DNA from 2 places in the Paenibacillus jiangxiensis genome. Region 1 is predicted to be linked to the other one. Evidence: a T-box and tRNA genes for the amino acid it is inferred to sense, from the RefSeq annotation. Region 1 holds a T-box; the other holds one or more tRNA genes.
What was found. The T-box of region 1 lies ahead of ACI1P2_RS19200 (valine--tRNA ligase). A T-box ahead of a tRNA ligase gene usually reads a tRNA of that ligase, here a tRNA-Val.

Region 1 (5,488 bases):
TCCACCAGCGGATGGAGACGGTTAGCCAGGTCAAGCAGTGTTTCCTCCGGAATGTCCTCGCCGTTAAATTGAAAACGGTTCGTAAATTTGGTGATATAAGGGGACGTAAATGTCCCTACATCATACCCGGACTGCAGCAGCACCGACGTCAGCATGGCGCAGGTCGAGCCCTTCCCGTTCGTCCCCGCGACATGCACAAATTTCAGGTGGCGGTGCGGCTCGCCCAGCAGGGTCATCAGCCGTTCAATCCGCTCCAGACCCGGCCGGATCCCGAAAGGAATAAGTCCGTTAATCCATTCCACCGCTTCGTTGTATGTTTGTAAGGGAGCCGCAGCAGCGGTCCCGGGCAAATCCGGCATCTTCTTCACCTTCATGTCGATAGATTTCATATTACCCCTTAAGCTCTTGAATCCGGGCAATCACCTTATCGCGTTTTTCCGTGTAGTCAGCCTGCTTCGCACGCTCCTCCTCAATGACCTTGGCAGGCGCTTTGGCCACGAAGCCCTCATTGGCCAGTTTCTTCTCCACGCGCTGCACTTCACTGTTCAAATGATGCAGCTCCTTCTCAAGTCTGGCGATCTCCTGGTCAATATCCAGCAGCCCTGCCAGCGGAAGGTACAGATCGGCACCTGTAACTACAGCCGTCATCGCCTTTTCCGGCACAGTGATATCCAAGCCAGCCTCGAACTCAGACGTGTTGCAGAAGCGGCGCACATAGTCGCTGTTGCGGGTCAGGATATCAAAATACGACTGATCGCCCGCTTTGATCAGCAGCTCTACTTTTTTGCTCATCGGTACGTTCACTTCCGCACGGATATTGCGTACGGCCCGGATGACGTCCATCAGCAGGTTCATTTCTTCTACGGCCCCGCTGTTTTCGAATGCAGGATCATAGACCGGCCAGGGAGCAAGCGTGATCGTCTCCCCTTCGTGCGGCAGATGCTGCCAGATTTCCTCCGAAATGAAAGGCATGAACGGATGGATCATACGCAGCGTGCGGTCCAGCACGTAGGAAAGCACCGACTGCGTCTTCTTCTTGGCCGCAGCATCTTCACCATAAAGAGACAGCTTCGCAAATTCAATGTACCAGTCGCAAAGATCGTCCCAGATAAAGTTATACAGCAATCGACCTGTTTCGCCAAATTCATAGGCATCTATTAGACGCGTGATATCGCGCGAAGTTTCGTTCAGACGATGTAGAATCCAGCGGTCCGCCGTGCTGAGTTCGCCTGTAATATCGATATCGGAAGCGGTAAATCCATCCAGGTTCATCAGCGCAAAGCGGGAAGCATTCCAAATTTTGTTCGCAAAATTCCGCGCTTGTTCGACACGTTCCTCACGGAAGCGAAGATCCTGTCCCGGTGTGCTGCCCGTAGCTACCATATAACGCATGGCGTCGGCGCCATAATTATCGATCACTTCAAGCGGGTCAACCCCGTTGCCAAGTGATTTGGACATTTTGCGGCCGTCAGCGGCACGTATAAGCCCGTGGATGAGGACATCCTTGAAAGGAATCTCACCCGTGAATTCAAGGGCCGTGAAAATCATACGAGATACCCAGAAGCCGATGATATCATAGCCTGTTACCAGCACATTCGTAGGATAGTAGCGCTGCAGGTCTTCCGTCTGTTCAGGCCAGCCCAGCGTGGAAAACGGCCACAGGGCGGAACTGAACCAGGTGTCGAGCACATCCTCGTCCTGCTTGAGGTTTCTGCCTGCATACTCAGGCAGAGTCGTTGGGTCCTCAGCGGATACGATTATTTCGCCGGTATCCTCGTCATACCATGCCGGAATGCGGTGTCCCCACCACAGCTGGCGTGAAATACACCAGTCGCGCACATTTTCAATCCAGTGCATATAAATTTTTTCAAAACGGTCCGGAATGAAGTTGACGCCCTTTCCGCTTTTTTGCGATGCAATGGCTGTATCGGCCAGCGGCTGCATTTTAACGAACCATTGCGTGGACAGATAAGGCTCAACAACTGCATTCGTCCGTTCGCTGTGCCCTACCTGATGCACATGGTCTTCAATGCGGATAAGTACGCCCAGTTCCTTCAGGTCCGCCACGATCTGCTTGCGGCAGTCACTGCGGTCAAGGCCCTGATATTTCCCTGCCTCGGCGTTCATTTTTCCATCCTCGTCCATAACGGTAATCTGAGGCAGATTATGGCGCTGTCCCATTTCGAAATCGTTCGGATCGTGGGCAGGGGTAATTTTAACGGCACCGCTGCCGAATTCTTTATCTACGTAGTCATCGGAAATAACAGGAATCTCACGGCCAATGATCGGCAGGAGCAGTGTTTTGCCAATCATGTCTTTATAGCGTTCATCTTTAGGATGAACAGCAACCGCCGTATCCCCAAGCATTGTCTCCGGACGAGTAGTCGCCACAGTGATATGGCCGCTTCCGTCTTTCAACGGGTACTGCAAATGATACAGATGGCCGTTGACTTCTTTATGTTCCACCTCGATATCGGAAAGCGCCGTGCGGGCAACCGGATCCCAGTTGATAATGCGCTTGCCCCGGTAAATCAGGCCCTTTTCATACAGCTTGACAAAAACGGTCCGTACCGCTTTGGATAACCCCTCATCCAGCGTAAAACGCTCACGGGAGTAGTCCAGAGAAAAGCCCATTTTCTCCCATTGATTGTGAATGTTATCGAGATAGAGCTCCTTCCATTCCCATACTTTCTCCAGGAATTTCTCCCTGCCGAGATCATAGCGGGTAAGCCCTTCTTCACGCAGCTTCTGCTCCACCTTGGTCTGCGTAGCGATGCCGGCGTGGTCGGCACCCGGAAGCCACAAGGCGTCATAGCCCTGCATCCGCTTCACCCGGATAATAATATCCTGCAGCGTGAAATCCAGCGCATGTCCCATATGCAGCATTCCAGTTACATTTGGGGGAGGAATAACGATCGTAAAAGGCTCCGCCTCCGGAACACGGCCTGCGTGGAAATATCCTTTCTCGATCCAGGTTTTATACCATTTCTGCTCCGCCGCCTTTGGATCATATGTCGTCGGCATTTCCAGGGTTGTTTTGTTCGTTTGTTCTGTCATGCTCCCTTACCTCCATGATTGGTTTTGGTATTGGTCGTTTTTTTGGACATAAAAAAAGCCCGTCATCCTCAAAGGACGAAAGGCTGTTCTTTCGCGGTACCACCTTTGTTTCACGCTCATATGCCGCTCGAACACGGCACAGACTGTGACACTCATGCGGATAACGGCCGCTCACCGGCCTTGTTCTACTAATGGCCCCCGCAATGGGCATGTTCAAACAGGCGACTCCCGGGCGACTTCAGCCAGCTGGTTCCTGCGGAATCTTCCAGCGCTGCAATTCCGCTCTCTGAAGGACATACTGCCTACTCTTCCCGTTCAATGTCTCTCATATAAGCTCTATGGTTCCCTAAACTGATATACCACATAATAACTTGCCTGACCTTCTTAGTCAACCGTCGAAGCGCACAATTTCCGACATATATTCCTTAGCATAACCCTGTATTCCCCTTTACATACCAACAGCCCGCCACTAATCATGCGGCAGGCTGTCCGGGGCTTCAAGCAATCATGGAATATACAATACCTGGCCTTCTTCTACATTCTGTTCGCTTAGCCGGTTATGCATCTGCAGTTCCCGTGCGCTCAGCTCGTACCGTTCAGCAATCGTTTCCAGTGTCTCCTCACGTTGAACAATGCACAGTCTGACCTTGCGGAACTGGTTTTCCTCCTGAAATCCATGCTGAAAAAGAGTTTTCCATTTCCCGTTTTCCGTCCGCGGCTCATCGCCTTCTTCAGAGACAGACAGATCCGTGCTTTCATCATATGCAAGCTCAGCTTCTCTGGCAGGACGCTGAGTAATCAACGAAGAAAAAGGTACAGCTTCGGCCTCTACGGCCCCCTTTTCCTTCTTGCTTCCAAATGCTACCTTCGGCTCTTTCTTCTCCTCCGCCGGTGTATCTGACGATGTCGTAACAGAAGGCTCAGCAAAAGAAATCTGCTCTTCCGGCCGTTCATCCTCGGCCGGGATTTCTTGCTTGAACACTTCAACAGGTTCCTGTTCAGGGACAGACTCCGGTTCACGGGCCACTGCCTTCACCGTTTCTTCCCGCTCAGGCTCCAGTTCCCAGACTACTGGATTGCCGCTGGTATAATCCGCAATTTCCTGGTCCTCATTGCGAATGACTTCTGCAAGCGTATGATCCTCGGCTGCCTGCGGCTGCGCTGCTTCCGACGGGGGAACCCAGAATGTCTGCACCGGCTCTTCATTGACGGCCTGCTCTTGCTCTCGCTGCAGTTCAGACTGATGCTCATACTGTTGCTGTTGATATTGATATTGCTGTTGTTGATATTGCTGTTGCTGATACTGCTGTTGGTACTGCTGTTGTTGGTATTGCTGTTGGTAATGCTGCTGGTACTGTTGTTGCTGATACTGCTGCTCATACTGCTGTTCCTGCTCAAAATCCTCCTCGGAACGCTCCTTGTATTCCTCTTCCGATGCTGGAGTATGAACAGCCGTGTAGCTGTCATCCCCCCAACCCGGCGCTTCCTCCGTCTGTGTGCCGTCAACTCCGTACAGCGTCAATACGCCCGTGATATTCAAGCTCCGCAAGGACAGCAGATCCACATCAAAGTTTTCTATTTCCATCGAAATATCTTCAAGCCTGGTAACACGGTTCATAGGAATGGTGATTTCAACCGGGATTTGGTGATACAGCTCCCTGATTTCATCTTCCTCTCCCCTGTATATGCCTTGCAGCTGTAAATGACCGCGCAGTGCGGCATGCTCCTCCTGAGTCACCACCTGAATGCGCGGAACCAGTTCAATTTCTTCAAGCTCGGCAATCCCTGCAACATCCTCCGTTAAATGGACACGTTCATAAATATCAAAACGCAAACCGTAGGACCGGTTATCCATAGACGGCATCCTCCTTTCGGCAGCTTCCGCTTCCGCTATTGCGGCACGGAGACCCCATGCTCCTCTTCTCGGGTTATGTATATGCGCCAAAAAGGATGGCATGCCTACATTTAAGAGGTAGTTCAAAAAGTCATCTTTTGATCACGAAGTAAGTCAGGAAGCGGACTCGACATCGAATCTTGAATTCAGCCGGGACTAAGCAGATGCTTCCGAAGCATGTTTCCTGCGGAAACATTTCAGGTGCTCACGTACCCAAATACGCTCCGCTCCTCAGGCCCTAGCTTCATCCAACTCAAGCGTTTAAAAAACGCACTTCGGAAGCATACGCTTCGGTGCTGAAAACCTGACTTTTTGAACTTGCACTTTAAAAGCCGGCAATCAGCAAAAAGAAAGAGCACTCTCTCCTGCAGCGCCATCCGGCACTGGTTAAAGAAAACATGCTCTCTTTAAATACAGCGGTTATTTATTTTTCAGCCGGTCATACAGCGCCTGGAAATCGTCCGGCCACGGATCGGCGACCCGAATTCTTTCCTTCGTCAAGGGATGCTTGAAAGACAGCGACTCCCCATGCAGCGC
Region 2 (5,488 bases), on a different contig from region 1:
CAGATCGCCCAGATTACATCGTATGCGGCCCATATGGGAGGCGCGGAGGATTTACGGCAGCTTCTGCGGATGATTACGGACATACCTGGCGGCATCGTGGGCAGTGAAGGTTACGGGATTCTGGAAGGCAACGCCTGCGACTTTGTTGTAACCGATGCGTTGGATGTGACGCAGCTGCTGTCGGGCACAAGCATGAACCGTTGGGTATACTCCTGCGGAGACTGGCAGTCGGCGCTGCATGCAGCGCAGGCATATGCGATGGATAATCAGTAAACAGTTGAGAAGTAGTAATTGCTTGAGAAGTAGTGGGGAGTGTCGACCATAAATTGCATTTTGTGTTAGCGTGGGACGTGTGCCGGAATCCCTGGTCGGTGTAAGCGATCAGCCCGGGCACGTCTTTGTGCTGTTACATAAGAAAAGGAAAAATCCATTTCCCAATAAAGGGCTGAGCTGTGATGAAAATTAGTCATCCATTAATATGGGCATTTATTGGCCTAATTTTATTAACAGGGTGCCAGAATCAAAGAGTACCAGAAGTCCGAGAATTCTACTCCTTGGGGCCAGAGACATTTTCGGTTATTTCGGTAGTAAAGGACGAAGACTGGCTTGATGAGACATATAGAATTAGTTTTTTAATGAGCATGCGCTGAAAATATCTGTGTTAGGTGCACTAAAGGCTTCATCACCAGAAGTGAAAAATCTGATAGAAAAATATGATATAAGCAAATGCCCTACATATTTATTGTTTGATTCCGAAAAGCTACTGTTATCAGAAACCGATTATGATAAGTTTGTAACAGATGCGGAGGCAATAATGTTAATTGGCCATGATCTCCCTGACAATTGAAGTAATGCAGAAGTAAACTGCCTAACTTAAAAAGTTTGATGATCCAATAAGGGATATATTGTATACTTTCGGACACCAGTGTGAGGATGTTTGCCGAGTTTTCCAACCTGGCTCTTCCAGGCCATTTTATCTTTTTCATCATAATCGACCTCACTTCAAATGGATTTGATCAGTTACATAATAAATTATTAGGTAAGGCATTCAAAGTAATTCCGGGGGAAATGCCCCTGCAGCACCAATTAGATATGGGTATGTTGAGTTTCATCAGGTGAATCTATTGATTGGAGAGCATGCGGGAGAAGAGACAAACTGAAAAGAGCAACTCTTGTTAAATCAAGACCGCCTGCAAAGATTAAGTCGCTGCGAAGCGGCTTTTTTTTGAAAGAGAACTGTATTTTATAAGTAAAACTCCTAAATTGCACTATTATGAGAGCTCTAAACGTTAAAAATTTGTACTAAACCACTGAGTATTAAGTCTACGCCTCTATTTAAATTACTACATAGAATGAACTATAACATTGAAAGGGGTTGTAAAGGCATGGCAACCGTAATTAACTATGGTGCAACAGTTGTAACTCCTATTACAAACGGTGTAAATATCCCAATACCAGTTCAAGGAGGGCAGCAGATCGCTGCTGTATCGGTATTCATTGATCCGGCTAATCCGGCTTCTTTCTCAAATAGAGTTGAAATTAAAGGTAGTATCGGGGTAGAAGCACTTGAAGGTACCCCTGAAATCCTGGTTCGTATCTTGAGGGCTGGAAAAGAAATATACTACGGGCTGGTGGAATTAGAGAATGTGTTTAATGATTTCGACATTATTAATGTTTTAATGGTTGAAGGTGCACCGCTTGGTGTTCAAAACTATCAACTTGTTGTTCAAAATCTAGACCGTTTCTCCAGAGCTCGTGTTATTGGACCAATTGTGTTCACGGCTACAGCTATTGGCGGATGAAATAGCTGAATAAGGAAGATGTTCAACAAGCCCCGATCTGCCCGGGGCTTGTTTTGCTAAGGTCTTGTCGCTACTCAATCTTGGTCCAAGTCGCTCCTCCCTGTGTCATAAAACCTTTATCTGTCGGCTTGATGGTTACGATAGCTTGGCTCTTTATATACGGGCGCTGTGTAGAAGAGTAATTGAAGATGATGATGGGAAATTAATTGTGTATATCTTGTTTAAGACAATCCTTTTATTATTGGCTAAAGTCAATAATAAAAAATCCCTTGCTGGGCAAGGGATTTTATCGTTTTGAGAAGTATGATCTGTAGTGGGCTCGAACCACTGACCCCCACCCTGTCAAGATGGTGCTCTCCCAGCTGAGCTAACAGATCAAATTATTTATCGCGGTAAGATTGATATTACTCGAAAGCTTGCCAAGTGTCAACAGTCTATCTGAATAAATTTCATTTTCCCAAACAGATTAATATAGATGCGAGGCAATTCTGTATTCACTTTCGCCGCGGTAACCATGAAATTACACCATTACCTTCCCCGCCGGTTTTGTATTATAATTCAGCTTACGCGGTTTAATGCTATACATACATAGACAGTAGGAGGATAAAATCATGGCGGCTGAAATTGTAACTGTAACGACCGAGGAGCAGCTCGAACAGGCTCTGGCTATTCGCACTAAGGTGTTCGTCGAGGAACAGAATGTGCCGGTGGAAGAGGAGATTGACCAACATGATCGCCTTACCGGGACTGCGCACCATTTTCTGATTCAGGACGAAGGGGAGATGGTTGCGACCGGAAGAGTGACGATTTATGACGACGAGACGGCTAAAATGCAGCGTATTGCCGTTCTGCAGGACTACCGCTCTAAAGGCTACGGACGGGTGCTGCTGCTCGCCATGGAGGAGAGGGCGCGGGAGCTTGGTCTTCATTATTCGCTGCTGGACGCCCAGTGCCAGGCGGAGGTGTTCTACAAGAAGCTCGGTTATGAAACGATCTCCGACGATCCATTCGATGATGCGGGAATCCCGCACGTACGGATGCGTAAAAAGCTGTAACCCAGCTCGGGGAAGAAATCTTCATCCCACCTAATAATACGAAAGCCGCAGAAAACGAACCGTTTCTGCGGCTTTCCATCATCATCCCGACCACCACACTACAATCCCAATTACAATTCCATCCCGACTATACTTCCAGCTCTTTCTCCACATCATAAACTCGCTGCTGCTCCAAAATTTTCATCTCACCCGTGCGTCCCCGGAACGTCTCTATTTCATCGCTGTAGTGCATAAGATGAATCATTCGCTGCAGTTCCGGCGGCAGGCTGAGCAGCTCGTCCAGGGTGGTGTGTACAACACCTTCGCCCAGCAGCTGCACCTCATGCAGTATCGCTTTGCAGTTGCGTTCCTGTACCAGCTTATTCAGCAGCCCCGGATTGAAGGTCATATCCGCGCTGTAGAACAATCGCTCATTAATGTACAGGGAGTAGCTGTCCTTGCCGGGAATATGCCGGGTGGGGATGAGCTCGGCCCGGATTCCCGGAACAAGGTCGACAGTCTGCTCCGGCACGAGCGGCCTGATTTCGAACACGTCCTCCATCCGTTCAATCATGCCTTTTTGCAGCATCCCGCCCTTCAGGGTATTCTCCCAGAGCGGTTCGACGAGCTCTTCCGCCAAATACAGTACCGGCTTGCGACCGTAGATAAGGCTCATGCGAAAGCCCATTTCTTCAAGCCCTCCAACATGATCGGCATGAATATGAGTGATAAGAATGGCATCCAGCTCCGTAAGCGGCAGTCCCATCTGATGTAGAGCGAGCGGGGCGGTGATTCCGCAGTCGATCAACAGCTTCGCTTCACCGCTGTCCAGCAGCGCATTGTTATTATAATACGTTTTGGCAAAGGCACTGCCTGTACCCAGCATCTGCAGCTTTAATGTCATCCGTAAGCCTCCTTGTCGTTCTGTTAACCGAAATCCGGGCAATCCGGGTATTCGGGACTACCTGTTATATTAACATGGTTACAGGTACAGGCAAAACCATCCATGACAAAAGTGGCAATTTTGTGAGCGGAACAGCGCAACTTGTAGAGTTTTGCAAAGTATAAATTTACAACAGAAGATGGATGGAGGGACATGAAGGAAATGAAGTGGACAAAAGTTTTGGTTTTGGTTATGGCCTTTTCTACATTGGGAGGATCTGTCTTGTCCGCCGAAGCTAGTAGTCAGGAGCCAGTCAAATTAATTATAAACGGACAGGAAGTCAGAGAGGGCGGATATGTGATCGACGGCACAACTTATGTGCCGATCCGGGATTTTAACGGTTTGGTAAGCTACGACTCATCTACCGGCAAAGTCCAATTTGAACAGCCTAACGTTCATATTTTCCTGTTTAAGGGAGATACTGTATTCGGGAATGTGAACAAGGGGAAACTGAAATTTAACGTATTTTCCCAGATTGACAGCCTGACCACCGATATTGTAGCTGTCAAAATCGCGATTACAGACCCGGATGGCAACGTGAAGGATATTCAGTCCCAGGAGATTACGGGCAAGCAGAAGGATAACTTTTGGTTCCGTACGAATGACTTTACGTATGATTTCAACAAGGCCGGTAAATACAGAGTAGGCTTTTATATTAAAGAAACGCCGACTAGCAGCTTCAAGCTGATTTCCGAAAAGGTCATTACGGCACTGGATTCCTGAACAGCTTCGAGGAGTATGGTAAAATTGACCTTCCCACCCGGATCATGTTACGATACGGAAGGAAGAACAAACCAACTGAAGGTAGGTATATGGATGACTGATCACAAACATGAGCATGACGGACATCATCACGACCACGACCATGATCATGACCACGAGCATGAAGAACTGATTCTTACCGTGACGGATGAGAACGGCAACGACGTGGAAGTTGTACTGGTTGAGACGTTTGATGTCGACGATCAGCTTTATGCTCTCTTGCTTGAACGAGGAAACCCTGAAGCGGATGGCATCATTCTTCGTGTTGAGGAAGAGAACGAAGAGATGGTGTTTTATAATATTGAAGACGAAGCAGAATGGAAGCGTGTTGAAGAAGTGTTTAACGAGCTGGTTCAGGAGTACAACGACTAATTCAGCACCAGGCCGTACGGCCTGATGGGGCCCCGTGAAGGGGCCTCTTTTCATAAGCCGCCACCCCGCGCTGCACCACGCGGGAGACAAGCCGGCTACACAAAGAGCCAAGCCCGCAGGCTTGGCTCTTTCTAAATTTAAGGTCAGAAGATCGGATCGGCTTCAACGATGACTTTGACCTGATTAATGTAGCGGTCTTCCGGGCCTTTAACGGGAAGGCCGACATCGACGTGCTCCACAATGTAGTCGATATTTTCCTGTGAAATTACTTCCCCTGGCAGCAGAATCGGAATGCCCGGCGGATACACATAGATAAATTCGGCAATAATGCGTCCAGCCGATTCTTTAAAAGGAATAACCTCGGTATCCGCATAAAATGCATCGCGAGGGATGAGAGACAGCTGTGGAATTTCCGGAATTTTTACAATCAGCTCATGGGCCTGCCCATCCATGTAGTATTGGGAGGACAGTTCCTTAAGAGCTTTCAGCAGCGTTTGAACGGATTCCTGTGTATCACCTGGAGTAATCAGGCAGAGAATGTTATACATATCGCTAAGCTCGACTTCGATATTGTA

Region 2: it encodes a tRNA-Val, which carries the amino acid that the T-box ahead of ACI1P2_RS19200 (valine--tRNA ligase) is inferred to sense. The anticodon was not compared.

What each region holds. Positions count from the first base shown of each region.
Region 1 covers NZ_JBJURI010000020.1:113,231-118,718, reverse strand. Annotated here, with positions in the region: gene ACI1P2_RS19205 (bifunctional folylpolyglutamate synthase/dihydrofolate synthase) at 1-359, opposite strand, end outside; gene ACI1P2_RS19200 (valine--tRNA ligase) at 391-3,057, opposite strand; T-box leader at 3,126-3,385, opposite strand; gene ACI1P2_RS19195 (LysM peptidoglycan-binding domain-containing protein) at 3,563-4,912, opposite strand; gene ACI1P2_RS19190 (RluA family pseudouridine synthase) at 5,372-5,488, opposite strand, start outside.
Region 2 covers NZ_JBJURI010000008.1:44,803-50,290, forward strand. Annotated here, with positions in the region: gene ACI1P2_RS10015 (amidohydrolase family protein) at 1-273, shown strand, start outside; gene ACI1P2_RS10020 (hypothetical protein) at 1,386-1,802, shown strand; tRNA gene ACI1P2_RS10025 (tRNA-Val) at 2,107-2,179, opposite strand; gene ACI1P2_RS10030 (GNAT family N-acetyltransferase) at 2,414-2,857, shown strand; gene ACI1P2_RS10035 (MBL fold metallo-hydrolase) at 2,985-3,740, opposite strand; gene ACI1P2_RS10040 (copper amine oxidase) at 3,942-4,502, shown strand; gene ACI1P2_RS10045 (DUF1292 domain-containing protein) at 4,596-4,913, shown strand; gene ACI1P2_RS10050 (aminotransferase class I/II-fold pyridoxal phosphate-dependent enzyme) at 5,057-5,488, opposite strand, start outside.